2 linked regions of the Oleidesulfovibrio alaskensis DSM 16109 genome follow. Each later gene encodes a partner of the first gene's protein in a complex. Links are inferred from orthologs where the notes say so. Each region holds a gene or a part of one and is shown in the gene's direction. Other genes may lie near its edges. The genes, in order: secA and secY.

Region 1 (15,217 bases):
CGCAGGAACTGGCCCGCGAACTGGCAACCGGTGACAATCTGACAATTATCTGCGGCCGGTATGAAGGCATAGACGCCCGTCTGGAATCGGTATTTCCCATCGAGCCGGTATCCATGGGCGATTTTGTGCTCAACGGGGGCGAAACTGCCGCCATGGCCGTTATGGAAGCCACCGGCAGACTGGTGCCCGGATACATGGGGCATGAAGAATCAGGCGAAGAAGAAAGCTTTTCCTCCGGCCTGCTGGAATATCCGCACTATACGCGGCCCGAAATTTTTGAAGGGCACGAAGTGCCGGAGATTCTGCGCTCCGGTGACCACGGGCGCATTGCCGCATGGCGGCGCGAGCAGGCCCTGAAAACAACTTTGCTCAACAGACCAGAAATTTTGCGCGATGCGCAAATAGATTATAACGATTTAAAAATACTACGAAAAACAGACAGAGAAAGACCGGGAAGAAATCTGTACTGCGCGCTGGTACATTATCCCGTCGTAAACAAAGAAAATAAATCTGTCGCCGTTTCTTTGACAAACCTCGATATTCACGATATAGGCCGCTGTTCGTGCACGTTTGGTCTGGGTGGTTACTACATCACCACTCCCATTGAAGACCAGCGTCGACTGCTTGACGGTCTGCTCCGGCACTGGACGGACGGACCCGGCGTAAGCGCCAACCCCGACAGGGGCACGGCACTGCGTCTTGTCCGGGGTGTTTCCACGGTAGAGGAAGCCATCGGAGATATCGAGCAGCGCACAGGGCAACGGCCGACGGTCATCGCCACCAGCGCCCGCGGCGCAGGCGATACCGGATTCGAATCGGTCCGCCGCATGCTGCGTGAAAAACCAGTGCTGCTTCTGTTCGGCACAGCTCACGGGCTGGCTCCGGATGTGCTGGAACGCTGCGACGGCATACTGCGGCCGATACGGTCACTTGATGGGTACAACCATCTATCGGTGCGTACAGCAGCCGCGATTATTGTGGACAGGGTGCTGGGCGACGCCCTGTAGGGGCTGACCACGGCAGTGCCGAAATGTTTCAAACCAGGACGCAAACTCCCTATTGCGGATAAATCAGGTTCCAAGGGGGACACGAATATGAATATCATTAAAAAGATCGAACTCGAACAGATGCGCTTGGACATCCCCAAGTTCAAATCCGGCGACAGCGTGAAAGTACACATGCGTATTGTCGAAGGTGAAAAGGAGCGTATCCAGGTGTTTCATGGCAACGTGATCCGCATCAGCCGCGGCACCACCAATGCCACTTTCACCGTTCGCAAGATTTCCAACGGCGTGGGCGTGGAACGTGTGTTCCCCATGCATTCCCCGTTCATCGACCGTATCGAAGTTGTGCAGCAGGGCCGCGTTCGCCGCAGCCGCCTGTACTACCTGCGCAACCTCAAGGGCAAAGCCGCCCGTATCAAGCCGCTCAAGACCTGGTAGTCATACGAAGCCGGAAAGGGGGCTGCTCTCGCACGCCCCCTTTTTTTTCGTGATCATCCGGGCACAGCCATGGCCGCACGCACAAAAAACGGCCTCACGGCCTCTGCTTCCGGCATGCAGTCTCTGCTGCCGCATACTCTGCCTCACGCTGACCCCGCCGGTCCGCGCGATTCTCTGTACCCTGCCTTTTTTACCGGCATAGACGAAGCCGGTCGCGGCTGTCTGGCCGGACCGGTGGTTGCTGCCGCTGTAATTCTGCCGCCCGCCGGTGCCCCTGCAGCGCCGCACATTGCCGCTGCCCTTTCCGGCCTTACCGACTCTAAAAAGCTTTCGGAAAAACGCCGCCTGACACTGGAACCGGCCATAAAGTCGTGCGCCGTGCGCTGGGGCGTAGGCGTGGTGTGGCCTCAGGTCATAGACCGCATCAACATTCTTCAGGCCACTTACCGCGCCATGAGTCTGGCGGTACGTCACCTGCGCGGCGGCGGCGCGGCAGCCAGCATGCCTGCCGGTCTTCCGCCTGTTTTTCTTGCCGTCGACGGCGACAAAACCATTCCCGGACAGGTGCTGCAGGCCGTCACCGGCCTCAGTGTGCCGCAGGAAGCCATAGTGGGCGGAGACGGCTGTGTCATGGCCATATCCGCCGCTTCGGTGCTGGCAAAAACATTTCGCGACAGACTGATGACGGCGCTGGACAAACGTTACTCCGGATATGGTTTCGCCACGCACAAAGGATACGGTACAGCGGCTCACATCGAGGCTATCCGCAGGCTAGGCCCCTGCCGCATGCACCGCCTGTCTTTTGCCAAAGTGAAACCGGCGGCCGCCCCGCATGCCGCCGACCAGAACACGCTATGGTAGCCCGCCGCGCCGCAGGCAGCTGTCCCGCGCACATTGCCGCGGGCCGTCTGGGTGAAGAAGCGGCCTGCGCCTATCTTGCCGCATCGGGCATGCGCATTTTGGCCCGCAACTGGCGCGCCGGACATCTGGAACTGGATATCATCGCACAGGACAACGGCACCATTGTGTTCGCCGAAGTGAAAACCCGTGCCGCTCGGGGGCTGGAGTCGCCTCACGAAGCCCTTACTCCGGCCAAACGCAGCAGGCTTGTCAGGGCTGCCGGTATGTGGCTGTCCAGCAACGATATGTGGGACCGCCCTTGCCGCTTTGACCTTGTTTGTGTAACCACAGAAGCACGCGCACCTGAGCCGGAGCAGATGTCGCTGCAGGCGGCCCGTGCCGCAGGAACCGCTCAGGCCCGCCGCGCCGCAGGTTCCGGACTGCCGGGCATACTGGGCAAAGCTGCATCGCGCCTGTTCGGCGCCGGTTCGCCGCAGCGTTCCCACCGTGCGGGCGGTGCACCGGATTCTCCGGAACAACTTTTACGCGTGGAGCATATTCCCCATGCCTTCGACCTCTCCGAGTCTCTGGGTGGTGGCGACGCCGCTTGGCAACCTTGGTGACTTTTCGCCCCGCGCACGCGAAGTGCTGGCAGCTGCCGACATGGTGCTGGCCGAAGACACCCGCAGAACGGCAGGACTGCTGCGCAACGCCGGTATAGAAGCCCGCCTTGTCAGCTGCCATGATCATAACGAGGAACAGCGCATTCCGGAAATGCTTGAAGCCATGCGCGCCGGCAGCACGCTGGCGCTGGTATCCGACGCAGGCACCCCGCTGTTCTCCGACCCCGGTTACAGGCTGGTAAGAGCAGCCCGCAAGGCAGGATTAACCGTCTCTGCCGTGCCCGGTCCCAGCGCTCCGCTCTGTGCGCTGGCTGCCAGCGGCATTGCGCCGCAGCCGTTCACCTTTCTGGGTTTTGCTCCGCGCAAACAGTCCGAGCAGCTCGCGTTCTTTGAAGAGTTTGCCCGCACCCCGTCGACGCTCATTTTCTTTGAACGCAAAAACAGACTGCGGACCACGCTGGAAACGGCTTACAACGCACTGGGCCCGAGGGAACTTTGCGTGGCAAGAGAATTGACCAAGGCCCATGAGGAGTTTATTCTCTGTCGTCTTGAAGAATTTCAGACCGTTCCGGACGATCTGCTGGGCGAAATAACAGTAATTGTCGGACCGCCCGAAAAAGAGCAGGCTCTCGACACGCAGGCTCTGCGTGCGCTTATCGAAGATGAGATGCGTCTGGGAGGCAAACCGCGTGAAGTCGCCCGCAGAACAGCGGACCGGGCTCCGGGCTGGAGCGTGAAAGAAATTTACGAAATCATGAAGGATTTACGGACCTGACCATGGCACTGGACGCACGAACCCTGCTACGCTGTTTTCTGCGCACCTACACAGTGGGGGCCGCATTCAACACGCGCGGCATGCAGAATATCGGGTTGGTGCATGCCATGGAACCCGGCCTTGCGGCCATATACCCCGATCCGGTAAAACGGCGCGAGGCCCGCAAAAAATATATCCGGCACTACAATACCCATCCTTTCTGGACACCGCTGCTGGTGGGTACGTTTCTTTCACTGGAAGCGGGCATAGCCGCGCAGACCTTCCCGCCGCAGATTCTGCGCAACCTGAAGGATACTACGGCCTATACCCTGTCAGCCATCGGCGACTCCGTTTTCGGAGGCACCATGCTGGTATCGTGGTCGCTGGCCACATGCAGTCTGCTGGTGGCGGGTTACCAGTCGGCGGCGTTTGCTCTGGGGCTTTTTCTGTTCACGGCGCTGCAGGCGTTCAAGCTGTTCACCTTCATCGCCGGACTGCGCGAAGGGCTTAAAGTGCTCAACCGGCTGCGCAACTGGAACCTGATAAACTGGGGTGAAAGGCTGAAGTCGGGTAATGCTGTGCTGGCGGCGGTGCTGCTGTGGCAGCTGTTTCCCGCGCATGACCGTCCGGCCCTGTGGGCTGCGGCATGCGCCGCGCTGGGACTGTTCGCCGCGCTGGTGGGCCGTCTGCACATGTCGCGCATGCTGCTGCTGTTTATTTTTACGGCTGTTATACTGGCACTGCCGTTCGCCACGGCGTATGTTCCCGTGGAGTGGCATCTTTTCTGGCAGCCCGCTGACTGACGCATACAACAAACGTTCCGGCACGGCCGGAAAACATATACGCATACAATGCTGGAGGAACCTCTCCCGTGCAGGAAGAGATTCGTGAAATAGAAGACGGACTGTGCCTCACTGTCCGCGTCGCCAATGATCAGGGGCTGCATGCACGCCCCGCCGCCAGACTGGTAAAGGAAGCTTCCCGCTTTACATCGCGCATAGTACTGGCATCAGGCGACGCGGAGGTGGACGCCAAATCCATTCTTGATATCCTGTCGCTGGCTGCGGCCAAAGGGACTGCGCTGGAGCTGCGAGCCAGCGGACCCGATGCGCGCGAAGCTCTGCGGCATCTTGCCGCAACATTTGCCAACCGCTTCCGCGAGGACACGTAATTGGCCCGTCTCATTCTTCACGGTATTCCGGTTTCCGCCGGCATATCCATAGGCAAAGCCTTTTTTGCATGGCGCGACAACATCAGCACGTTGCCGCGCGGCATTGTGACGCCCGGTGCGGCACAAAGCGAAGTGGAAAGGCTTGAATCCGCCGTGGAAGCCGTGCAGAACGAGCTCACACAGGCACGCAACAGGGTGCCCGCCGAACTCAAAGACCATGCGGCCATCATTGATTCGCACCTGCTCATTGCCGCCGACCCCAAGCTTATAAAAGACGCCGCCAGACGCATTCAGGAGCAGAACATCACTGCCGAATGGGCTCTGGAACAGGCCGTCGAAGCCATCGCTCTGGCGTTCAGCAGCATCGAGGATGACTATATCCGCGAGCGGGTGCAGGACGTGCGTGTGGTGGCCGACCGCATCAGCAAACGGCTCATGGGTGCTTCCGGCTGTCTCAAGCGTCCGCTGCAGGAGCGCATGGTGCTTATGGCGCACGATCTTGCTCCCGCGGATACCATGGAACTGCCGCTGGACAAAATCATGTCGTTTGCCACAAGCGAAGGCGGCAAAACGAGCCACACGGGCATTCTGGCCCGCAGCATGCTCATTCCCGCCGTGGTCGGCGTCAGCAATCTGGAAGAACACGTCAATGACGGAGATCTGGTCATCGTTGACGCACTGCGCGGCTTCATCATCGTCGATCCCAATGAAGACGAGCTGGCAGACTATACCGAACTCAAGTTCCAGTTTGAAGCCTACCAGAAAGCCCTGCACAAGGAATGCCGCCTGCCTGCGGAAACAGTGGACGGCTACCGCGTGGAAGTGGTCGCCAACATTGAGATGACCGAGGAAGTGGCACAGGTGCTGGACAGCGGCGGCGAAGGCGTGGGCCTGTACCGCACCGAATACGCATACCTCAGCCGCCCCGCGCTGCCCACGGAAGACCAGCTGTACGAAGAATACTCCGAGCTGGCGTCCATAATGGCACCGGGCAAGGTTATTTTCCGCACGCTGGATGTGGGCGCGGACAAAATGCTCACCGAGCAGACCCTCATGCGTGAACCCAATCCGGCACTGGGGCTGAGGGCCATTCGCTACTGCCTGCGCAATATCGATGTTTTCAAAACACAGCTGAGGGCCATTCTGCGGGCCAGTGTGCACGGCAACGTGGCGCTGATGTTTCCCATGATTTCGGGCCTGCAGGAGCTGCGGCAGGCCAAGGTGCTGCTCAACGAAGTGCGCATGGAACTGGACCGCGCGCGCCAGCCGTATAATCCCAACATGCCCGTGGGCATTATGATAGAGCTGCCCTCGGCCGTTCTCATAGCCGATTCACTGGCGCAGGAAGTGGATTTTTTCAGCATCGGCACCAACGACCTTATTCAGTACTCGCTGGGCATAGACAGGGGCAACAAGCATGTCTCGTACCTGTACCAGCCGCAGCATCCGGCCATTGTACGGTCCATCAAGTTTGTGGTAGACGCGGCTCACAGAGAAGGCATCGAGGTTTCCGTATGCGGCGAAGTGGCGGCAGACCCCTACTGCATACCCATTCTGCTGGGCATGCAGATTGACGCCATTTCCATCGCCCCGCAGTCTATCCCCGGCATCAAGCGCATTATCCGCCGCACCAACATGGAAGAGTGCAAGACATTGCTCAACGAAGTGCTGCGCACCGCCACTGTGGCCCGCATCAACCGCGTGGTCAAAGACACAATATTCAAACAGTTTCCGGAAGAGCTCACCTTCTATTCGTCACTTATCGATCATGACGACTAACGGAAATTGCAGATACCGGAACACACTATGACGAAAAAAAAATCATCGGGCGGCGCTCTCATTGCCCAGAATAAAAAAGCGCGCCATCTTTACGAGCTGCTCGAATTTTTCGAGGCAGGCATTGCGCTGGCAGGCACGGAAGTTAAAAGCCTTCGTGCCGGACAGGTTTCGTTCACTGACAGTTATGTCACCATTCACAACAACGAGGCGTGGATAGTGGGCATGCACATAGCGCCCTATGCCAATGCGGGCTATGTGCAGCATGACCCCGACCGTGACCGCAAACTGCTGCTGCACGCGCGCGAAATAGACACGCTGCGCGCCCGTGTGGAACAAAAAGGCCTGACAGTGGTACCCGTGAAGCTGTATTTCAAAAATTCACGCGTAAAGCTGGAAATTGCCGTGGGACGCGGCAAAAAGCTGCACGACAAACGTCAGGACATCAAACAGCGTGACGTGGAACGCGAAACCCGCAGAGAAATCATGCGTCATTGATACCGCAGGAAACACCGCGCGTCAGGTGCGGTGTTTCCTTTTTTCCGCGCCGGTGCAGCCACCGGCGTAACCTCTTGCCGCCCCATGCCAGCCTGCGCGCCGGACCATCCAGATGACACGCACCACGCACCAGCACCAACACCAACGTTTTCTCAGCGACCTTTTTCCCCAAGGCGACTGCCTGTTCCGCCCCGAGGAACTGTTTGTTTTCGGCATGGACGCCAGCAGGCTGGATGCCCGCCCCATGGCGGTTGTCAGACCGCGTGAAGCGCGACAGATAGCCGAACTGCTGCAATATGCACAGACAGAACGCATTCCCGTGTATCCGAGAGCACGCGCCACAAACGTGGTGGGCGCCTGTGTTCCCGCCGACCCGCGCCGCACCGGTACGCAGGAACCACAGGGCATTGTGGTGTCCACCCTGCTTATGGACAGCATCATCGATATCTCGCCTGACGACTTTGTAGCCGTGGTGCAGCCCGGCGTCATCACCCGCGACCTTCAGCAGAATGTGGAACGGCAGGGGCTGTTTTATCCGCCGGATCCCGCCAGTCTGAACATTTCCACCATCGGGGGCAACGTCGCCACCTGTGCGGGCGGCATGCGCGCCCTCAAGTACGGCGTAACCCGCGAATATGTACTGGGCATGGAAGCAGCCCTGCCGGGCGGACGCATGCTGCGCACAGGCGGGCGGTGTCATAAAAACGTAGTGGGCCTCGACCTGGTGCGCCTGATGACCGGCAGCGAAGGGACGCTGGGTATCATGACCGAAATAACCCTGAAGCTGCTGCCCCTGCCCGAGGCCACTGCGTCGCTGCTGGCCGGTTTTTCCGGCATGGAACAGGCGGTACAGGCTATACGCAATGTGTTCCGCGCCGGCATGCTGCCCGCCGCGCTGGAATTCATGGGGCCGGAAACGCTGGACTGTCTGGCTTTGCGGCGCACGCCCCCATGGCCCGGCAATGTCCGTGCCGCCCTGCTTTTCCGGCTGGACGGCACCAGCGGAGCTTTGAAAGCGGAACGCCGCAGACTGGAATCAGTCCTGCAGTCCGACGCGGATTGCACACCCGTCTGGCAGGCCGCAGGCAGCGGCCCGCAGGAAGAAGAACCTCTGTGGGAAATACGCCGCGGCATCAATCCCGCATCGTACCTTGCGGCGCCGGACAAAATCAGCGACGATGTGACCGTGCCCCGGGGCATGCTGCTGCCCGCCCTCACAGACATTGCGGCCACAGGCAGAAAGCACGGCCTGACCATACTTACATTCGGTCATGTGGGTGACGGCAACATCCATGTGAACATCATGCACGACAAATCCCTGCCCGGCGTGCGGGAAAAAGCAGTGGCAGCCAAAAAAGAAATTATGAATACCGTGCTTTCCATGGGCGGCACCCTGTCCGGCGAACACGGCGTGGGGCTTACAAAGGCCCCGTACATCGACAACCAGCTGTCGCCTGTGGAACGGCAACTGATGGCGGGCATAAAGGCATCCTTTGATCCCGAAGGCATCATGAATCCCGGCAAAGCCTACTGACCCCCGCGGGCAGACAGGCACCGGCACCACTCTGGAGCAGCCATGACAGCCGTATGGAGCATTTTGCGCCGCAGCATTATACCGCTTGCCTTCACCGCAGCCCTGTGCGTGGTGCTGACGGGCTGCATTACGTCTTCCGGCACGCTGCCGCTAAAGGCAGACGGCACCTACGAGCAGGAAATCGTGGACGACGCCGTCAGCACGCTGCACCTTTTTCTGGGGCCGGATGCGCCCGGTTCGGTCCAGCTGTATCTGGAAAAAGCCAGAGGGCTGCTCATTATTCCCTCGCTGGTCAACGGCGGGTTTATACTGGGTGTACGCGGCGGCACCGGCCTGCTTTTTGCCAAGGGCCCTGCAGGAGACTGGAGCCCGCCTGTATTCATGAATATCACCGGCGCCAGCTGGGGGTTTCAGGCAGGTGCGCAACAGGCGGCCATCATCATGGCATTTATGACCGACAAAGCCCTGCAGGGAGCGCTGCACGACAACGGTTCCGCGGGTCTGCAGGTTGCCGTGGCCGCAGGCCCCACCGGTACGGGTGACGAATACTCCACCCTCACACGCTTTCAACGCGATGAAGTTTTTTATGCCGCCATGAACAAGGGGTTCTATTTCGGCGGCACCGTGCAGGTTGCCTCGCTGGCACCCCGCGGCCCCATGAACAGTGCCTATTACGGACCACGCGCCACGCCGGAAGACATTCTCTTTGCCCGCTCGGCGGACAATCCCGGCGTCCGGCGGCTGGTCACCGAACTGAACAACGCCACATACGGTCTGGATACCCCACAGTAATGTCACACCCCCATCCCGCCCGGGACTGCATCCTCTGCGGACGCTGTCTTGATGTCTGTCCCGTTTTTCTTGTTTCCGGCAAGGAAGAGCTTTCGCCCAAAGCCAAACATCAGCTTATGGCCGCGCTGCGCAGCAACCCGCAACTGCTCGAAGCCCTGCCGGCGCGTCTGCTGGCAGACAAATGCGTTTCGTGCGGCCGCTGCGAAAAAGCCTGTCCTCAGGGCCTTTCCGTGCCCGCGGCACTGGGCGCCCTGCGTGCCGAACATGCAGGATGGCCACAGTGGCTGTGGCAACGCTGGATAAACGGCGGTAACATTCTGTGGCCGGCCATGGCCACGCTGGGACGCATGGCCCCCCGACTGCCGGCCCCGGCGGCCGCACGCCCGTTGATGGAAAAACTGGCGGCCATGCACGACACCCCGCCGCAACCCTGGTTCCGCATGACGGCTCCCGCGGCCGGAACACAGCCGCCCCTGCGGCCGGTCATGCTGTTTTCCGGCTGTACCGCGCGGCGTATACGTCCGCGCTGGAGCAGCAAAGCAACCGCCCTGCTGGAACTGGCCGGTATACGTCCGCAGCCGGAGACCGCTTTCACCTGCTGCGGTGCCACACTGGAACACGCCGGCCTGCCCGATGCCGCGCGGCAGGCCCGTCATGCCAATATAACGGCTTGGCACAACGCGGGCAGGCCGCTGCTTGTCACATTTTGCGCCACCTGTGCCCACGGTCTGCACGGGTATGCCCGGCATGAAGAGCTGTGGCACGAAACACCGCCGGATTCAGCCGCCCTATGGACACAGTCCGTGGTGCCGCTGTCCGTTTTTCTGCAAAAATTTCCGGTGCAGGTGCTGGATACCGCTCCGGAATGGTTCCGTTATCACCAGCCATGCCACGCCCCCGCACAACACGACCCCGATGCGGCCCTGCTGTACGCCATGGCCGCGCAAACGCCTGCCGCAGCAGCGCACGGCAGACGCATACGTCCGGCGGGCATGACCACACGCCAGTGCTGCGGTATGGGCGGAGTAATGCAGCTTGCCGCCCCTTCGCTGTGCGGCATGGTCAATGCAGCCTGCTGGCAGGCGCTGGACAGCCTGTGCCCCGCGCAGGACAACGCCTGCCCTCCGCCGGTGGTAACGGGATGCTCCGGCTGTACCCTGCAGCTGAGCGGTACCGCGCCGGAACATGTCGCCGTACATCACTGGCTTGATGTCCTGACGGTCTGAAAGGCTGCGGTCCGCTTGCCGCAGCACCGCACCGGCAGACCCTGAAAACGTGACGGCGAAGTCCGGAGATAGTTCCGCAACCGCCTGCCCGCCCGCTGCCGCACGTCAGCGGCATCCGGTCAGGCGGTGTGACTCTGCCTGTGTACGCGCACCGTGGCGGCCGGCTGCCCGAAATATTTTGCAGAAGCGGGCACAGATACATTGACCGGACCATCCTGAAACGCTTCAGATAACAGCCCCCGCCCGGAGATTTTTCTGTTTTCCGTTCCGGCCTGTCTTCCGGTGTTCAAACCATACGGGGGCGCCTTCCGGCGCTGCATGTCCCCCTCCCGTACGCTGTTGTGCACTTTTTTTTCATGTATCCCGTATGTACCCGTCCGTTCAGCAATTACAGCCCCATGGCGTTGCAGTCGTTTTTCAAGATTACATCTTGTTGTGTAAATACAGGATATCAGACGTAACGCAAAAGACATACTGCGTTGCTTGACACACTACAGCAAAAGACTACTGTGTAATAAGATGGCACTTCAGCCCCCGGAAGGCCTTCGACCATATCCGGAACAAGGAGCACACCGACATCAGGTACAACCGGAAGGAGCCCCCCATGAAAAAACAACCTGTTCCCCCCGTTTCGCCCCCCGCTGTATCCGGCGACGATGCTGCTGTCGTCGTCAGTCTGCTGCACCCCGAAAACACCGCACCGCAGCCCGCCAGTCCCTGCACAGGGCAGTTGCCTGTCATTACGCCTGTCATCACGCCTGCCGAAGCCGCAGGCGCAGGCGTTGCAGCACGCCGCCGCGACCGGTTTACCCTCATCCACCCCGCGCGCAGTTCGCGCCAGCAGGCCGTCGTAAACAGCGTCTACGGCGAAGGTCCGGACGTTCCGGATTACGACGATGACACCCGTGCCGAGCTTGCAACGGTTTTCGCACCGCACAATGCGGCACACAAACAGAGAAAATCAGCTCCGTTCCGTCTGTCGCGCAACCGCGGCACAGCACCCCGCCAGTCCGGCAGTTAAGCCGCTGCAACACACTTTACAGCCCGCCGCGCGCCCGCAGGCTGCGGCTGCCTGCTGCAGACACAAAGGCAGCCCGCAGCACGTCCGGCGCAGCCTTCTGCCTTCACTGGGCCATAACGGTGCATGTCACGCACAAATGCGCAGCATGCGGCCCCGCCGCAATGTGTCAGCAAGAGCAGTACCGGAGCTTGACGCGGAACGTTGCGTTCTTATCCTGTTTCAATTACCAATTTCTGGTTCGGCAAAAGTCCGCCCGCTGTCCCCTGTCACATTCCTGCCAGATGCGCCCATGCCGGGTGCCCCAAGCAGGTACCGGCGGAACGCGGCTTTGCCATTGTCCGGCAGCCGGCTGCCGCTGTGCTGTGTGCCCGTCACACAGACGTAACCAAAAGCGTGCACCATGCGCCGAATACATACATCCGCCCGGGAGACAGAATGCTCGGTTCCATTGTCAAAAAAGTCTTCGGTTCCAAAAACGACCGTTATCTCAAATCGCTGAACCACTACCTGAAAGAAATCAACGCGCTGGAAGAAAACATCGCCACCATGCCGGACGAGGCCATATCCGCCCGTATGGCTGAGCTGCGCGCCGAAGTGCAGCAGGGCACGTCACTTGACAGCATTCTGCCCGAGGTGTTTGCCATGGTGCGCGAAGCAGGCAAACGCGTGCTGGGAATGCGCCATTACGACGTGCAGATGGTCGGCGGCATAGCCCTGCATTCCGGCAAAATAGCCGAAATGCGTACCGGTGAAGGTAAAACCCTTGTGGCCACGCTGCCCGCGGCTCTCAATGCGCTGACCGGCAAAGGTGTGCACCTGATCACCGTAAACGACTATCTGGCCCGCCGCGACGCCGAGTGGATGGGTAAAATCTACAATTTTCTCGGGCTCAGCGTGGGAGTCATAGTTCACGGGCTTAACGATGAAGAACGCCGGGCGGCTTATGCCTCGGACATCACCTACGGCACAAACAACGAGTTCGGCTTCGATTACCTGCGCGACAACATGAAGTTCTACAAAGAACAGCTTGTCCAGCGCCCCCATCATTTCGCCATTGTCGACGAAGTTGACTCCATTCTTATTGACGAAGCCCGTACGCCGCTGATCATTTCCGGCCCGTCCGATGAATCCACGGGGCTGTACCGCCGCGTCAACGACATCATTCCGCGCCTGAAACGCGATACACACTACACCGTGGACGAAAAGGCCCGCGCTGCGGCCCTGACCGATGAAGGCGTGCAGGAAGCCGAAAAACTGCTCGGGCTGGACAACCTGTACGACCCGCAGAACATTTCCTTCCAGCACCACATTCTGCAGGCGCTCAAGGCACACAGCATATTCACGCGCGATGTGGACTACATCGTAAAAGACGATCAGGTCGTCATTGTTGACGAATTCACCGGTCGACTGATGCCCGGACGCCGCTTTTCAGACGGACTGCATCAGGCGCTGGAGGCCAAGGAAGGCGTAAAGGTGGAAGCCGAAAACCAGACGCTGGCATCCATCACCTTCCAGAACTACTTCCGCATGTATGAAAAACTGTCGGGCATGACAGGCACGGCAGACACCGAAGCTGTGGAATTCCAGCAGATATATGATCTGGAAGTGGTCAATATTCCCACCAACAAACCCATGATACGTAAAGACCAGCCCGATTCCATATACAGAACGCGGCCTGAAAAATTCAACGCCATCGTGGAAGAAATAGCCAGACTGCACCACAAGGGACAACCTGTGCTGGTGGGCACCATATCCATTGAAACATCCGAGCTTATCGCCGGCATGCTGAAGAAAAAAGGCGTGCCGCACAATGTGCTGAACGCCAAACAACACGAAAAAGAAGCAGAAATCGTGGCAGAAGCAGGTCAGGCGGGCAAAGTGACCATTGCCACCAACATGGCGGGCCGCGGTACCGACATAGTGCTGGGTGAAGGTGTGCCCCAGCTGGGCGGCCTGTACATTCTGGGTACGGAACGTCACGAATCACGGCGCATAGACAACCAGCTGCGCGGCCGTTCCGGCCGTCAGGGCGATCCCGGCGAAACACGCTTTTTCCTTTCGCTGGAAGATGACCTGCTGCGTCTTTTCGGCTCTGACCGCATAGCCGGGCTTATGGAAAGACTGGGCATGCAGGAAGGCGAACCCATCGAAAACAAAATGGTTTCACGCGCCATAGAAAACGCCCAGAAACGTGTCGAAGGACACAACTTTGAAATACGCAAGACCCTGCTCGATTATGACAACGTCATGAACCAGCAGCGCGAGGTCATATACAGCCTGCGCCGCGATACCATGATGGAAGACGATCTTGAACCTTCGGTCCATGAGTTTCTCGACGATATCATCGAGGACATCTACGCACCGCTGGAGCAGACCAAAGGCAAAGCCCTCGACGAAGAGACCCATGCGGCCATCGCCGCCCGGCTTGAAGAAACCTTTTTCCTTTCACGCGTGTACCCCGAATTCGCACTCAAGGGTTCGGAACAGCAGGAAAAGCTTCCGGAATTGCCTTCCGCGGCAGATGTGAAGAAAGCGGTGGAAAGCATGCTGGAAAAACTCAAACGCGATGCAGGGCCGGTATACGGCGACATCCTGCGCTATTTCCTGCTTGAAGAGCTGGACCGCAACTGGAAAGAACACCTGCTGAACATGGACCACCTGCGCGACGGCATCGGCCTGCGCGGGTACGGTCAGCGCGACCCCAAGCAGGAGTATAAGCGCGAAGGCTTTTCACTTTTCCAGAACATGCTCTGGAGCATCAAGGAAAGCGTTTTCCGTGCGCTCACCCGCCTGCGGCTGCAGCGGGTGGAAGAAGCCGCCGATCCGGCAGAACAGCCCGAAGCCGCGGGTCTGCAGGAAGCAAAAGCCACAGAACTGCGCCACAAAGAACAACCCGCCGAGCTGTCATATTCCGGCGGTGATGAGGACGGCGCAAAAACCCCTTCGCGGCGCAACGCCCCGAAAGTCGGCCGTAATGATCCGTGCCCGTGCGGCAGCGGCAAAAAATATAAAAAATGCTGCGGGGCCTGATCGCCCGACAAACACGGCGGCAGACACACTGCCGACACATTCTGCCGGTATACAGACACAACCGGCGCTCAGCGGTGCCAGCCGCGGTACATGCCTGACAAACGGACCACACAGGGCGGGGGAAATTCTCCCGCCCTTTTTTACGGCGCGGTGCACTGCACAGCCTGCGGCCGCTTGCGCAGCACCGGCTTATGGGGCAATGTACCGGTCTATTATATCATCTCCAGTGCCACGGCAGACGGCGGTGCAGCCACCTGTGCCTGCGGCACATCAGCAAAGGCCGGAATAATGACCGATATCAAAGGATTTTCATTTGCCGCGGTTCCTGCGGGTTTCAAAGCCCCCGACAGGCTCGACCTGGCCCTTATTGTCAGCGACCGCCCCGCATGTGCGGCCGGGGTTTTCACAACCAACCTCTTCAAGGCAGCTCCGGTGATTGTGGCCATGGAAGCGGCTGCCGGCGGGCAGGCCCGCGCCATTGTCATCAACTCCGGGCAGGCAAACGCATGC
Region 2 (14,889 bases), on another replicon or contig:
CTTCCGTTGCGTGGATATGATCCGCGACCGGCTGAAGGCAAAGCCCCTTGCGCTTCAGGTTCCCATCGGCAGTGAAGACGAATTCCAGGGCATCGTCGATCTCGTCACCGGAAAGGCTGTTGTTTTCGACAAAGCCTCCAAGGGTGCCGAGTTCGCCGTGACCGGCGTTCCTGCCGAGCTTCAGGACCAGTTCGACGTTATGCGTCTTGAACTGATCGAGGCAGTGGCTGAAGAAGATGACGCGCTGATGGAAAAATACCTCGGCGGCGAAGAGCTGACCGAAGAAGAAATCCACAGCGCCATCCGCAGGGCCACCATCGCCAGAACCGCAGTGCCGGTTCTGTGCGGCTCCGCTTTCCGCAACATGGGCGTTCAGCCCCTGCTTGATGCGGTGGTGGAGTACCTGCCTTCGCCTGTTGACATCGAACAGATGGTCGGTGCCAACCCTGACAACGAAGAGGAAAAGATCGTCTGCCCCTGCAAAGACGAAGAGCCGCTTGCCGCCCTGGTGTTCAAGCTGGCATCTGACCCCTACATCGGTCACCTTTCCTTTATCCGCATCTACTCCGGTTTCATTGAAGCCGGTATGACCGTGTATAATGCCAACACCGGCAAGAAAGAACGCATCGGCCGCCTGCTGAAGATGCACGCCAACAAGCGTGAAGAAATCAAGTGGGCCGGCGCCGGCGATATCGTTGCCGCTGTGGGTCTCAAGCAGGTTTCCACCGGTGACACCATCTGCGAGATAAACCGTCCGGTCGTTCTTGAGTCTCTTGACATCCCCGAGCCTGTTATCGAGGTTGCCATCGAGCCCAAGACCAAAGCTGACCGCGATGCGCTTTCCGCAGCTCTGGCCAAGCTGGCAAAGGAAGACCCGTCCTTCCGCGTGAAGGGCGATGATGAAACCAACCAGACCCTGATCGCCGGTATGGGCGAACTGCACCTCGACATCATCGTTGACCGTCTCACCCGTGAGTTCAGCGTCAACGCCAACGTCGGCAAGCCGCAGGTTGCCTACCGCGAAACCATCAGCAAGGAAACCAAGGTCGACCACAAGTACGCCAAGCAGTCCGGCGGACGTGGACAGTACGGCCATGTCGTGATCGAGGTCGAACCCAACCCTGAAAAGGGCTACCTGTTCGAGAACAAGATCACCGGCGGTGTTATTCCCAAGGAATACATCCCTGCTGTTGACAAGGGTATTCAGGATGCGCTGAAAAGCGGCGTTCTGGCCGGCTACCCCATGGTGGACGTCAAGGTTGCTCTGGTGTTCGGCTCGTACCACGAAGTCGACTCGTCGGAACAGGCCTTCTACGTTGCCGGTTCCATGGCAGTGAAAGAAGCTGCACGCAAGGCTTCGCCCGTGCTGCTCGAGCCTGTCATGGACGTTGAAGTTGTGACTCCCGAAGAATACCTCGGCGACGTCATGGGCGACCTGAACGGCCGCCGCGGCAAGATCCAGAGCATGGATTCCCGCGCTGGTGCACAGGTTATCCGCTGTCACGTGCCGCTGAGCGAAATGTTCGGTTATGCTACCGACCTGCGTTCGCGCACTCAGGGGCGTGCCAACTTCACCATGCAGTTCGACCATTATGAGCGCGTTCCCGCCAACCTTGCCGAAGAACTTACCAAGAGTAAGTCCGGCGAATAAGCTGGCTGAATATGCTTATCCGGCGCCCCGCTTTTGCGGGGCGCTTTTTTTTGCAGAAAATAAAAAAAGAAGGTTGACGGGAAGGGCACACCTCTATATAAGAACACCTCGCTTGATGTGGTTGTTTTCACCGCACAGGCAGTAGACTTCCCCGCAAGGGGTTTAAAGGGCGGATTGAGTCCGTCCTGCTGCTCATTCAGTCTGCGGACTGAAGCTTGACATTTGCAGGCGTTACTGAATGCCTAATTAAATGTCTTGCCGTTCCAGCCGATGCGGTATTCGGCTGTAAGGTACTGTACATAAAATTTTTCCGGAGCCTTATGGTTCCTGTTTAGTAACCCTGCGGACCACCTGTCCGTCTGCGCAAGCAGATGGAAAACAGGCTGGCGACAACGTGGGCGATCTTCGCGCGAAAGCGGCGGAGCAGAGCAACAGAGGTGCCAGTCTGGCCCACCGTTTTATCTCTCTCCCCCATTTATACTGTTCCGCGAAGAAAGTTCACGACTCCGTTCTCTGCGTAAAGAGAGCGTTGTCGACCTACGTGTTTGTCCTGTGTTTACAGCGCATGCTTTTTCCCCGCTGCATGTCTTGTAAATCCGGACAAAGCGCCACCGTAAGTGAGGAACTCTGTCGCCGCACCGCGCTCGCCGCGGTATGAGGCACCGGATGGTCCCGGGCTCCTCAGAGGCAAGGGTGTCGATTCCCAGATCATGGAGTAGTTAACAATGACGACAGTTAGCAGTGATCGTATCAGGATTAAGCTTAAAGCTTACGATTACCGCATCCTGGATAAGGCTGTGGCTGAAATCGTAGATACGGCGCGCAACACGGGCGCTGGTGTGGCCGGACCGATTCCGCTGCCCACCAACATCCACAAGTTTACGGTAAACCGAAGCGTCCATGTGGACAAAAAGTCCCGCGAACAGTTTGAAATGCGCATCCACAAGCGGCTCATGGATATCCTCGAGCCTACTCAGCAGACCGTGGACGCTTTGGGGAAACTGAGTCTCCCCGCAGGCGTGGACGTGGAAATCAAACTCTAGCGAGAGGTAGTCATGGCTGAGAAGATGGGAATCCTGGGTCGCAAGATCGGCATGACCCGCATTTTCGCCAATGATGGCAGTGCGGTGGCTGTGACCGTGATTCAAGCTGGTCCCTGTCCTGTAATTCAGGTCAAGGATGCGGCCAAGGATGGATATAACGCCGTTCAGATCGGTTTTGAAGAGGCCAAAGAAAAGCACGTAAACAAGCCCGCCCGTGGTCACATGGACAAGGCTGGTCGCGGTTTGTTCCGCGTGCTGCGCGAGATTCGTCTCGAAGCTCCTGCTGAGCAAAAAGTCGGCGACGACTTGACCGTGGGTCTTTTTACCCCCGGCGAATTTGTGAAGGTGACCGGCACCAGCATTGGTAAAGGTTTCGCCGGCGTGATGAAGCGCTGGAACTTCGGCGGCATGCCTGCAAGCCACGGTCACGAGGCTGTGCACCGCTCGCCCGGTTCCATCGGTCACGCCACCTTCCCCGGCAAGGTTTGGAAGAACAAGAAGATGGCCGGCCATATGGGTGCCCGTCAGGTTACTGTAAAGAGCCTGCAGATCATCGAAGTCCGCGCGGAAGACAACCTGATCCTGGTCAAAGGCCCCGTGCCCGGTCCCAAGAACGGCCTGGTCATGGTCCGCAAGCAGTAAAAAAGAGGATAATCACATGGCTGTGGTTAAAGTATACGATCAGGACAAGAAGGAGACGGGTGAACTCACTCTGGCTCCCGAGGTGTTCGAGGTCGAGGTCCGGCCGGAGATCCTGAACCTTGTTGTACGCGCACAGCGCGCGGCAAAGCGCGCCGGAACTCATTCGGTGAAGACGCGTTCGACCATTTCCGGCGGCGGTGCCAAGCCCTGGCGTCAGAAAGGTACCGGTCGCGCCCGTTCGGGCAGCAACCGTTCTCCGGTCTGGCGTGGTGGTGCGGTTGTCTTCGGTCCCCAGCCCCGCGACTATTCCTTCAAGGTTAACAAGAAGGTTCGCAAGCTGGCTCTGAAGATGGCTCTGAGCTCCCGTCTGGCTGAAGAAAACCTGATGGTTGTCAAGGGCATTGAGCTTCCTGAAGTGAAGACCAAGCACATGGTGAAGGTTGCCGGCGCACTGGGCCTGGGTAAGGCTCTCGTCGTCACCCCCGAAATGGATGACAAGCTGGTGCTCAGCGCCCGCAACATCCCCGGGATCACCCTGATGACCCCCGAGCAGCTCAGCGTTTTCGAAATTCTGAAGCACGCCCAGCTGGTTCTTCTTGAAGGGGCTGTTGAGCCTGTTCAGGAACGACTGAAGTAAGAGGAAGGGTGTCATGGATTATACGCAGATTCTTATTAAGCCTCTGGTTTCCGAAAAGGCCACCTTTGTGAAGGAATCTTCCGAACAGGTTGTCTTCTTTGTGAATCCCCGGGCCAACAAGATAGAGATCAAAAAAGCCGTCGAGTCGGTTTTCAACGTCAAAGTGGCGGGTGTCAATGTTGTTACCCGCAAGCCGCAGGCCCGCACCAAACACGGACGTGTGACGGGGCAGACTGCCGGTTACAAGAAGGCGTATGTTACCCTCGCACCCGGCGAAAAGATCGATTTCTTCGAGGGAGTGTAAACAATGGCTGTTCGCAAGCTTAAACCTACTTCTCCTGGGCGCCGCTTTCAGACCGTTTCCTCTTTCGAGGAGATTACCCGTAGCACGCCCGAGCGCAGCCTTACTGAAGGCCTGACCAAAAAGAGCGGTAGAAACTGCTACGGCCGCGTGACTTCTCGTCGTCGCGGTGGCGGGCACAAGCGTCTTTACCGTATCATCGACTTCCGTCGCGACAAGGTCGGCGTGCCGGCTAAAGTGGCTCATGTCGAATACGATCCCAACCGTTCCGCACGTATTGCACTGCTGCACTACTCGGATGGTGAAAAGCGCTACATTCTGGCTCCTCTCGGTGTGAAGCAGGGTGACGTGGTTGTGGCCGGCGATTCCGTGGATATCAAGCCCGGTAACGCAATGGCTCTGTCCCGTGTTCCTGTGGGTACCATCGTGCACAACATCGAACTGTACCCCGGCAAGGGCGGACAGTTCTGCCGTGCCGCCGGAACCTATGCCCAGCTGGTCGCCAAGGAAGGCAACTACGCACTGCTGCGTATGCCCTCCGGCGAAGTGCGCAAGGTGCTGGTCACCTGCTGCGCCACCATCGGCCAGGTTGGCAATCTTGATCACGAGAAGATCTCGTACGGTAAGGCAGGTCGCAGCCGCTGGCTGGGTCGCCGTCCCAAGGTTCGCGGTGTTGCCATGAACCCGATCGATCACCCGCTTGGCGGTGGTGAGGGCAGAAGCTCCGGCGGACGTCATCCTGTGACTCCGTGGGGTATTCCCACCAAGGGCTTCAAGACCCGCGACAAGAAGAAGGCCTCTTCCAAGCTTATCATCAAGCGTCGTGGCCAGAAGTAGGAGTAGAGAATGCCTAGATCTCTGAAAAAAGGTCCGTTTATTGACGACCACGTGATGAAGAAAGTGGAGAAGGCGCAGGAATCCGGTGACCGTCGTGTTATCAAAACCTGGTCCCGCCGTTCCACGATCTCTCCCGAAATGGTTGGTCTGACCTTTGCGGTGCATAACGGGCGTAAGTTCATTCCCGTGTTTGTTACCGAAAACATGGTCGGCCATAAGCTTGGCGAGTTTTCGCCCACCCGTACCTACTACGGCCATGCTGCCGACAAGAAGAGCAAGGCCAAGCGCTAGGTAGGTGAATAGATATGCAAGCTAAAGCAACTGCTAAATTCGTTCGCGTGTCTCCGCGCAAAGCGCGCCTGGTTGCCCAGAACGTGAAGGGCAAACCTGTAGAAGACGCTATGAACATCCTGCGTTTCACCCCTCAGAAGGCCGGTGGCCTTATTTTCAAGGTGATGCATTCCGCTCTTGCCAACGCCGAGCAGCTGCCCGGCATCGATGTTGACGCAATGGTGGTAAAGCAGGTGATCATCAACGAAGGCCCTACCTGGAAGCGCTTCCTGCCCCGTTCTATGGGCCGGGCTAACCGCATTTTGAAGCGTACCAGCCACATCACGGTCATTCTTGAGGAAAGTTAGGATACGTTATGGGACAGAAAGTACATCCCTTCGGTTTCCGGCTGGGGTACAACAAGAACTGGCAGTCCCGCTGGTTCAGCAAGAAGGAATACGCTTCCTTCGTGTTTGAGGATCATAACATCCGCAAGTATGTTAAGAAGACCCTGTACCACGCCGGCCTGTCCAAAATTGAAATTGAACGCGCCGGTGGCAAGGTTCGCCTTATCCTCAGCACGGCCCGCCCCGGTATCGTTATCGGCCGCAAGGGCGTTGAGATTGAGAAACTTCGCGCAGATCTTCGTCGTAAGTTCAGCCGCGAATTCTCCATCGAGGTAAACGAAATCCGTCGCCCCGAAACTGACGCACAGCTTGTGGCAGAAAACATCGCCATGCAGCTCGAACGTCGCGTTGCTTTCCGTCGCGCCATGAAGCGCACGGTGAGCATGTCTCGCAAGTTTGGTGCCGAAGGCATCAAGGTTGCCTGTGCCGGTCGTCTGGCCGGGGCTGAAATTGCCCGTTCGGAATGGTACCGCGATGGCCGTGTGCCTTTGCAGACCCTCCGTGCCGACATTGACTACGGTTATGCCGAAGCGCATACGACCTACGGCATTATCGGCGTCAAGGTATGGATCTTCAAGGGTGAAATCCTGGACAACGAGGTAGAACAGTAATGTTGACTCCTAAAAAGGTTAAATTCCGTAAGCGTCAGAAAGGACGGCTTAAGGGTGACGCCCTCAAGGGTAACAATGTTGCTTTCGGAGAAATCGGCCTTAAGGTTCTGGAGCACGGCAAGCTGACCAGCCAGCAGATTGAAGCTGCTCGTGTGGCTGCCATGCGTCACATCAAGCGTGGCGGAAAGATGTGGATTCGCATCTTCCCCGACCAGCCTTACACCGCCAAGCCTCTTGAAACCCGTCAGGGTAAAGGTAAAGGCGCTCCGGTGGGTTGGTACGCTCCTGTGAAGCCCGGCCGTGTACTTTACGAAATCAAAGGGGTAAACCTTGAGCTGGCTCGCGAGGCTCTGACCCGCGCCGCTCATAAGCTCCCCGTGAAGACCACGATCGTAGTTAGGGAGGGCCTCTAGAATGAAGGCCGCTGAACTGAGAAAGCTGAGCATTGACGAGCTGAAGGACAAGCTTGCCGAAACCAGAAAGGAACTGTTCGATCTGCGTTTCAAGCATGCAACGGCGCAGCTGGAAAAGACTGCCGAAATCCCTGCGGCAAAGCACAACGTTGCTCGCATCCTCACGATTCTGAAGGAAAAGGGAGCATAACATGTCCGAAGCTATTGAAAACAGAAACGGCAGAGCTCTCGTCGGTGTGGTTGTAAGCGACAAGAACGATAAGACCATTGTTGTTCGCGTCGAAACCTTGGTGAAGCATCCCCTGCTGAAGAAGTACATTCGTCGCAGGAAGAAATTCACCGCTCACGATCCCAACAATGAATGCAAAGTTGGCGACAAGGTGAAGATCATCGAGTTTCGTCCGGTTAGCCGGAACAAACGGTGGCATCTGGTCTCCATCCTTGAAAAGGCGGTTTAGGGGTAAGCCATGATCCAGGTAGAATCTGCTCTGCAAGTGGCGGATAACTCCGGTGCCAAAAAAGTTGCCTGCATCAAGGTGCTGGGCGGCTCTAAGCGCCGTTACGCTTCCGTCGGCGACGTCATCGTCGTATCCGTGAAGGAGGCCCTGCCTCACTCCAAGGTGAAAAAGGGCGATGTCATGAAGGCGGTTGTCGTTCGTACTGCCAAGGAAATCCGTCGTAACGACGGCTCCTACATCAAGTTCGATACCAACGCTGCCGTACTGCTGAACAAGCAGGGCGAGCCCGTCGGCACCCGTATCTTCGGTCCCGTTGCACGTGAACTGCGCGCACGGAACTACATGAAGATTGTGTCTCTGGCCCCTGAAGTTCTGTAGGAGATACCAATGAAACAGTTTCGTATTCGTAAAGACGATAAAGTGATGGTCATCTCCGGCAAGGATAAGGGCAAGATCGGCAAGGTCTTGAAAGTTCTTCGCAAGAAGGACCGCGTCCTGGTCGAGAAGGTGAACGTTGCCAAAAGGCACATGCGGGCTAATCCTTACCTGCAGCAGCCCGGTGGCATCGTCGACAAGGAGATGCCCATCCACATCTCCAATGTAAAGGTGATGTGCGACGCGTGCGCCAAGGCCACAACGGTCGGCTATCGGTACACCGAAGACGGTAAAAAAGTTCGCTTTTGTAAAAAGTGCAACGAAATCATCGATTAAGGTGGATAACGATGACGCGTCTCCAAAATATATATCGTGAACAAGTGGCGCCGGTGCTGCAGAAAGAGTTCAACTACAAGAGCTCTATGCAGTTGCCGAAACTGGAGAAGATCTCCCTTAACATCGGCCTTGGCGAAGCCAGCCAGAACCAGAAGCTTCTGGAAGAGGCCGTGAAAGAACTGACCGCAATCGCTGGGCAGAAGGCCGTGATCACTCGCGCCAAAAAGTCCATCGCTTCGTTCAAGCTGCGTGAAGGCATGCCCATCGGCTGCCGCGTGACTCTTCGCGGTGATTCCATGTGGGACTTCCTTGACAAGCTCATGAACTTCGCGCTTCCGCGCGTGCGTGACTTCCGGGGGATTGCTGACCGTGGCTTCGACGGCCGTGGTAACTTCACCCTTGGAATTAAGGAACACACCATCTTCCCCGAGCTGGAAGTTGACCGTGTTGACAACCCCAAGGGCATGAACATCACCATCGTGACCAGTGCCAAGACTGACAAAGAAGGCAAGTTCCTGCTTGATAAGCTGGGCATGCCCTTCAAGAAGTAAGGAGTTACGGCAGTGTCTCGTACTAGTCTGGAAGTAAAGGCTAAGCGCAAGCCCAAATTCAGCGCTCGTGCTTACAACCGTTGTCCCATCTGCGGCCGTCCGCGCGGCTACATGCGTAAGTTCGGCATTTGCCGTATCTGCTTCCGCAATATGTCGCTGCGCGGCGAACTGCCCGGTGTCCGTAAATCGAGCTGGTAAGTCGCCAAGGAGTTAATAATGCTGACTGATCCTATTGCAGATATGCTTACGCGTATCCGCAACGCACACTTGGCCCTGCATAAGGAAGTGAGTGTGCCGCGCTCGAAGATGAAGGAGGCTCTTGCAGCCATCCTCAAAGAAGAAGGTTACATCACCGACTTCAAGATGGAAGAATCCTCCATCGTTATTGAACTGAAATACTTCAAGGGCAAGCCGGTTATCTCCGGCCTGAAGCGTATCAGCAAGTCCGGCCGCCGCGTTTATGTCGGTTCCACCGACATTCCCCGCGTGCAGAATGGTCTTGGCATATGCATTCTCTCCACTTCCAGTGGAGTCCTTGAAGGCACCAACGCTCGCAGCAAGAATGTGGGCGGCGAACTTTTGTGTGAAATCTGGTAGCAGGTGCAGTCATGTCTCGAATCGGAAAACAGCCTATCCCCGTTCCTTCCGGCGTGGAAGTGAAGCTGGGAGCAGACGTTGTAGAGGTTAAGGGCCCCAAAGGCAGCCTGACCACGCCGGTTTCGCCCCTGCTCAAATATGAGATTCAGGACGGCTCTGTGGTTATCACCAGAGTCGAAGAAACCAAAAAGGCATCCGCCCAGCACGGCCTTCGCCGTACCCTTCTTGCAAACTGCATCGAAGGTGTCTCCAAGGGATTCAGCAAAGTCCTTGAAGTCAACGGTGTCGGTTACAAGGTCGCCGTTAAAGGCAACAACATCGAGCTTGCTCTCGGTTTCTCCCACCCGGTGGTCATTGAACTGCCCAAGGGTATCGAAGCCGCAGCCGCAGGAAACAAGCTGACCATCAGCGGTTTCGACAAGCAGCTCGTTGGTGAAGTTGCTGCCAACATTCGCCGTGTACGTCCGCCCGAACCCTACAAGGGCAAGGGTGTTAAATATGAACACGAGCAGATTCGCCGTAAGGCCGGCAAGTCCGGCGGCAAAAAGTAGTAGGCAGGTAAGACCATGAAGTTGACCAAGAATGAATCCAGAATGCGCCGTAAAATCCGCATCCGCAAAAAGGTTTCCGGTAACGGCGCTCGTCCCCGTCTGGTGGTTTACAGGTCCAACCTGCATATCTACGCCCAGCTGGTTGACGACCAGACCGGAACCACCCTTGCCGCCACTTCTACCCTGGCTCTTGGCAAGCAGAACGGCAACGCCTTGCGCCTGACCGTCGATAACGCTTCGCTGGTCGGTAAGGAAATTGCCAAGCTGGCCAAGGAGAAGAACATCGAGCGCGTCGTATTTGACCGCAACGGCTACATCTATCACGGCCGCATCAAGGCTGTCGCCGACGGCGCCCGTGAAGCTGGCCTGGAATTCTAACAGGTAGTAGGAACTGGCATGGAACAGAACGAATTCGGCTTGATTGAGAAGATCGTCGATCTCAACCGAGTTGCCAAGGTTGTGAAGGGCGGCCGTCGTTTCAGCTTCAGCGCCCTGGTAGTCGTTGGTGACGGCAACGGGTCCGTAGGCTTCGGCATGGGTAAAGCCCAGGAAGTGCCCGAGGCTCTGCGCAAGGCGACCGAACGCGCTAAAAAAGGTATGGTGCAGGTTCCCCTGGTGGACGGCACCCTGCCGTATGAAGTGCTTGGTGCCTTCGGCGCCGGACGGGTGCTTCTGAAGCCCGCTTCCAAGGGTACCGGTATCATCGCCGGTGGCGCAGTGCGCGCCATCATGGAAGCTGTCGGCATTCACGACGTGCTTGCCAAGGCCATCGGCACCAACAACCCGCACAATGTGCTCCGCGCTACCATGGCAGGTCTGACCTCGCTGCGCAGTGCGGAATATGTGAGCCAGCTGCGCGGAAAGAAACTGGAAGCGCCCAGAAAGTAAGGAATCGGCTCATGATCAAGGTAAAACTCGTCCGCAGCCGGATCGGCTGCAACCCCAACCAGCGTCGTACCCTCGACGCTCTGGGGCTGCGCAAGATCCGTCAGGAAAAGACGTTTGAGGACAATGCCGTTGTACGCGGCATGATCGCCAAGGTTGTGCATCTCGTCGAGGTAACGGAATAATGAGACTCCACGAACTGTATCCGTTCGATGAAGAACGTAAACAGAGGAAACGCGTGGGCCGTGGCTCCGGTTCCGGCTGGGGATGTACCTCCGGCAAAGGTAACAAGGGCCAGAACGCTCGCTCTGGTGGTGGTGTCCGCCCCGGTTTCGAAGGCGGCCAGATGCCCCTGCAGCGCAGACTGCCCAAGCGCGGTTTCAAAAACTACCTTTTCAAGGCTCGTTACGAAGTGATCAATCTCGGTCAGCTCGTTGGCGCCTTTGAAGGCAAGACTGAAATCACCCTGGACGACATCTACGCACGCGGGCTTGCCCGTGCCGGCGCAGCTGTCAAGGTTCTGGGCAACGGCGAATGCAATGTCGCCGTAAAAGTGGAAGCGCACAAGTTCAGTGCTTCTGCTGTTGAAAAGATCCAAAAAGCCGGTGGCGAAGCCAAGGCACTGGAAGGTTAGCCGTGGCTTTGAGTGGTGTAGAAAATCTGGCGCGTCTGCCTGAGCTTAAGAAAAAGCTTTTGTGGACCTTCTTGTTGCTGGCCGCATACCGCATCGGAATTCACGTTCCTGTGCCCGGGGTGGACTCTGCAGCTTTGGCAGACTTCTTTGCCAGTGTTCAGAACACCCTTTTCGGCCTCTTTGACATGTTCTCCGGGGGCGGACTTCGCAATCTGTCGATTTTCGCCCTCGGCATCATGCCCTACATCTCCGCCTCCATCATCATCCAGCTTCTGCAGGTCGTAAGCCCTGAGCTGAAGCGGATGGCCAAGGAGGAGGGCGCTGCGGGACGCAAGAAAATCACGCAGTACACCCGTTACGGTACCGTACTGATCGCCGTGATTCAGGGCTTCGGCATTGCCATGAGCCTTGAGAGCATGCAGAGCCCGACAGGGGCGTCTCTGGTACTGGCGCCCGGCTGGGGTTTCCGACTCACCACCATTCTAACTCTCACCACAGGCACTGTGCTTATCATGTGGCTGGGTGAGCAAATAACCGAAAAGGGACTTGGCAACGGTATATCGCTGGTCATCTTTTCGGGCATCGTCGCCGGACTGCCCGGCGGCCTGATGAAGACCATCCGCCTGATCGGCACGGGTGATCTGAGCATTTTCATGGTGCTCATACTGCTTGTGTTCATGGCGGCTGTTCTTGCTTTCATCGTGTTTATGGAGCGTGGCCAGCGCAGGATTCCCATCCATTACGCCAAGCGCCAGATGGGCCGTAAGATGTATGGCGGCCAGACTTCGCATCTTCCTTTGCGGGTCAATACCGCCGGTGTCATTCCGCCCATTTTCGCATCCAGTCTTCTGCTTTTTCCCGCCACCGTGGCCAGTTTTTCCTCGGTTGAGTGGCTGCAGACGGCTGCTGCGTATTTTGCTCCTCACACGTTGCTGTACAATGTAGTCTTTGTGGCTCTGATTATTTTCTTTGCGTTTTTCTATACTGCGATCATTTTTGATCCCAAAGATATCGCGGAAAACCTGAAAAATCAGGGCGGCTTTGTTCCCGGGATACGTCCCGGCGTAAAGACCAGAGAATACATTGACAAAGTGCTTACCCGCATCACGGTGTGGGGTGCACTGTATATTGCCGCAATATGTGTTCTGCCCATGGTTCTTATCGCCAATATGAACGTTCCGTTCTATTTTGGCGGAACCGGGCTGCTGATTGTCGTCGGGGTTGCCATGGACTTCATGTCCCAGGTGGAATCCCATCTGATCTCCCGACAGTACGAAGGCCTCATGAACAAGGCCCGTATCAAGGGAAGGCGCTGACGGTGAAAAAGTATCGCGGTATCTTTCTCAAAAACGAGAAAGAGATAGGCTTCATGCGTGAAGCCAACCGGATTGTGGCTACAATTCTTGATGTCCTGGGCGAGAATGTTCGCCCAGGCGTCAAGACTTTGTACTTTGAAGAGCTTGCTCAGGACCTGTGCCGTAAGCACAATGTCCGTCCTGCATTTCAGGGGTACGGGGGCTTTCCCTTTGCTCTTTGCTGCTCGGTCAACGAAGAGGTCGTTCACGGCTTTCCTTCCGAGCGGGTATTGAAAGAAGGCGATATTGTCAGCTTTGACATGGGTGTCATTTACGAAGGCTTCTACGGAGATTCGGCCAGAACGTATGCCGTAGGCGAGGTTCCGGACGAAACGGCCCGTCTTCTCAAGGTGACTCAGGAGTCGCTGATGAAAGGCATTGAAAAGGCCTTGTCGGGTAACAACCTGTACGACATTTCCGCCGCTGTTCAGCAGCATGTGGAAAATGCCGGTTTTCAGGTGGTCCGGCGCTTTGTAGGGCACGGAATTGGACGCAAGCTGCATGAAAAGCCCGAAATTCCGAACTTTGTACCGTTCGGCCTTCCCGGCGTACCTTTGCGCCCCGGCATGGTGCTTGCTATCGAGCCCATGGTGACGGCGGGAACGTATGAAGTGGAGGTGTTGTCCGACAACTGGACAGCGGTGACAAAGGACAGGAAGCTTTCGGCGCATTTCGAGCATAGCGTTGCCATTACCTCCGACGGCCCGGTAATCCTGAGTCAGGCGTAACCGGATACGTTTGTAAGTATAAGGGTTGACTCAGACAGGACGCAGTGATACTTAACCGCGTTCTGGGTCTGTTTTTACCCAGGCACGTTGTTGCACTAAAGGTCCAAATACGGAGACTAAAATGAAAGTCAGGCCTTCTGTGAAGAAAGTATGCCCCAAATGCAAGGTCATCCGACGCAAGGGCGTTTTGAGAGTGATCTGCGAAAACCCCAGGCACAAGCAGCGCCAGGGATAATCGAACAGGAGTTCGACTGTGGCCAGAATTGCTGGAGTTGATCTGCCCCGTGGCAAGAGGGTTGATATCGCGCTGACCTACATCTATGGCGTCGGTCGCGCTACTGCCCTGGAGATTCTTGATACCACCGGTGTTGACTGGACTCGTAACATTGACGACCTGTCTGCCGACGAAGTGAACGAAATCCGTAAGGAAATCGAACAGAATCACAAGGTTGAAGGCGATCTCCGCCGTGAAATATCTAGCAACATCAAGCGTCTGATGGACATCGGCTGCCACCGCGGCCTGCGTCATCGTCGCGGGTTGCCTGCTAGAGGTCAGCGTACCAAGACCAACGCACGTACCCGTAAGGGACCGCGTCGCGGTGTGGCTGGTAAGCGCAAATAGTCAGCTTTTAGGCATCAATATCGGCGTGGAACTTCACCTGGCTGCAGTAAACTCTGTCGTCAGCGTGCACGGCTCTTTTCATAACTGAGCTCGTTAGAGGTTCCCCCAGCCTAATCAGAAAACCATCACAGAGAGTGAAGTTATGGCAAGACCTAAGCGCGTGGGCAAGAAGAAAGAGAAAAAGTCCATCCCCGTCGGGGTTGCCCATATTCAGGCGACGTTCAATAACACCATCATTACCTTCACTGATACCAGGGGTAACACGGTGAGTTGGGCCAGTGCAGGACAGAGCGGCTTCAAGGGATCGCGTAAGAGCACTCCCTTTGCCGCACAGATAGCTGCCGATCAGGCAGCCCGTCGTGCACAGGAAAACGGAATGCGCACAGTGGGTATCTTTGTTAAGGGCCCCGGTTCCGGACGTGAGTCCGCTATGCGCGCTATCAATGCCGCCGGTTTCAAGGTGGCATTCATCCGTGATATCACCCCCATTCCCCACAACGGCTGCCGTCCTCCCAAACGGCGCCGCGTTTAGTTGAGGAGGAATCAGTCTTGGCTAAATATAATGATTCCAAGTGCCGCATATGCCGGCGTGAAGGTGGCAAGCTTTTTTTGAAAGGTGATCGCTGCTACACTGACAAGTGCGCATTCGATCGCAGACCTTACGCTCCCGGCCAGCATGGCCGCGCCCGCAAGAAGAACAGCGACTACGCCGTGCAGCTGCGTGAAAAGCAGAAAGTGCGTCGTATGTACGGGCTGCTGGAAAAGCAGTTCCACAGCTACTTCGTGAAAGCGGACATGTCCAAGGGCGTTACCGGTAGCAACCTGCTCTCCATTCTGGAGCGCCGGTTGGACAACGTGATTTACCGTCTGGGCCTTGCCAACTCCCGTAGTCAGGCCCGCCAGATGGTTCGTCACGGCATCTTCACCGTCAATGGCCGCAAGGCTACCATTCCTTCCATTCAGGTTAAGGTTGGTGACGTGATTG

What was found.
Region 2: the proteins of secA (region 1) and secY are in contact, whole or in part, in a crystal structure (PDB 3DIN), measured with the Thermotoga maritima proteins. The link is inferred for Oleidesulfovibrio alaskensis DSM 16109 from one-to-one orthologs. Residues at the interface, in WP_004082002.1 of Thermotoga maritima: Glu261, Ala262, Arg263, Lys300, Ala301, Arg302, Thr303, Ile304, Ile305, Leu323, Tyr324, Asp325, Pro326, Val329, Ser330, Tyr333, Ile336, Lys340, Phe345, Val349, Glu363, Phe364, Tyr374, Ser375, Gly376, Gly377, Glu393, Ile395, Thr482, Ser483; in WP_004081795.1 of Thermotoga maritima: Glu108, Gly109, Glu110, Glu111, Ala236, Glu237, Arg238, Arg239, Ile240, Thr241, Ile242, Gln243, Tyr244, Ala245, Arg246, Arg247, Val248, Thr249, Gly250, Arg251, Arg252, Val253, Tyr254, Gly256, Ala257, Ser258, Thr259, Tyr260, Leu261, Pro262.

Annotation. Positions count from the first base shown.
Region 1 is NZ_AXWQ01000014.1:1,934-17,150, reverse strand. Bases 11,740-14,909 are described here. They hold secA (preprotein translocase subunit SecA), read left to right. Parts: upstream 11,740-12,112; coding sequence 12,113-14,707; downstream 14,708-14,909. Outside these bases: tRNA (guanosine(37)-N1)-methyltransferase TrmD, read left to right, coding at 1-1,007; rplS (50S ribosomal protein L19), read left to right, coding at 1,095-1,442; H586_RS0109220 (ribonuclease HII), read left to right, coding at 1,512-2,303; rsmI (16S rRNA (cytidine(1402)-2'-O)-methyltransferase), read left to right, coding at 2,847-3,680; H586_RS0109205 (PTS system mannose/fructose/sorbose family transporter subunit IID), read left to right, coding at 3,683-4,462; H586_RS0109200 (HPr family phosphocarrier protein), read left to right, coding at 4,531-4,830; ptsP (phosphoenolpyruvate--protein phosphotransferase), read left to right, coding at 4,831-6,609; SsrA-binding protein SmpB, read left to right, coding at 6,637-7,104; H586_RS0109185 (FAD-binding oxidoreductase), read left to right, coding at 7,217-8,638; H586_RS0109180 (lipid-binding SYLF domain-containing protein), read left to right, coding at 8,681-9,430; H586_RS0109175 ((Fe-S)-binding protein), read left to right, coding at 9,430-10,656; H586_RS0109165 (hypothetical protein), read left to right, coding at 11,261-11,677; bifunctional glutamate N-acetyltransferase/amino-acid acetyltransferase ArgJ, read left to right, coding at 14,993-15,217. UniProt on the Escherichia coli protein: Required for protein export, interacts with the SecYEG preprotein conducting channel.
Region 2 is NZ_AXWQ01000004.1:229,883-244,771, reverse strand. The notes cover bases 10,517-13,358. They hold secY (preprotein translocase subunit SecY), read left to right. Parts: upstream 10,517-11,201; coding sequence 11,202-12,515; downstream 12,516-13,358. Other genes in these bases: map (type I methionyl aminopeptidase), read left to right, coding at 12,518-13,282; rplO (50S ribosomal protein L15), read left to right, coding at 10,750-11,199; rpmD (50S ribosomal protein L30), read left to right, coding at 10,580-10,750; rpsE (30S ribosomal protein S5), read left to right, coding at 10,517-10,568. Outside these bases: fusA (elongation factor G), read left to right, coding at 1-1,651; rpsJ (30S ribosomal protein S10), read left to right, coding at 2,377-2,694; rplC (50S ribosomal protein L3), read left to right, coding at 2,707-3,336; rplD (50S ribosomal protein L4), read left to right, coding at 3,353-3,973; rplW (50S ribosomal protein L23), read left to right, coding at 3,987-4,277; rplB (50S ribosomal protein L2), read left to right, coding at 4,281-5,111; rpsS (30S ribosomal protein S19), read left to right, coding at 5,121-5,402; rplV (50S ribosomal protein L22), read left to right, coding at 5,417-5,749; rpsC (30S ribosomal protein S3), read left to right, coding at 5,758-6,399; rplP (50S ribosomal protein L16), read left to right, coding at 6,399-6,812; rpmC (50S ribosomal protein L29), read left to right, coding at 6,814-7,002; rpsQ (30S ribosomal protein S17), read left to right, coding at 7,004-7,270; rplN (50S ribosomal protein L14), read left to right, coding at 7,280-7,648; rplX (50S ribosomal protein L24), read left to right, coding at 7,658-7,981; rplE (50S ribosomal protein L5), read left to right, coding at 7,993-8,532; H586_RS20325 (type Z 30S ribosomal protein S14), read left to right, coding at 8,545-8,730; and 8 more genes. UniProt on the Escherichia coli protein: The central subunit of the protein translocation channel SecYEG. Consists of two halves formed by TMs 1-5 and 6-10.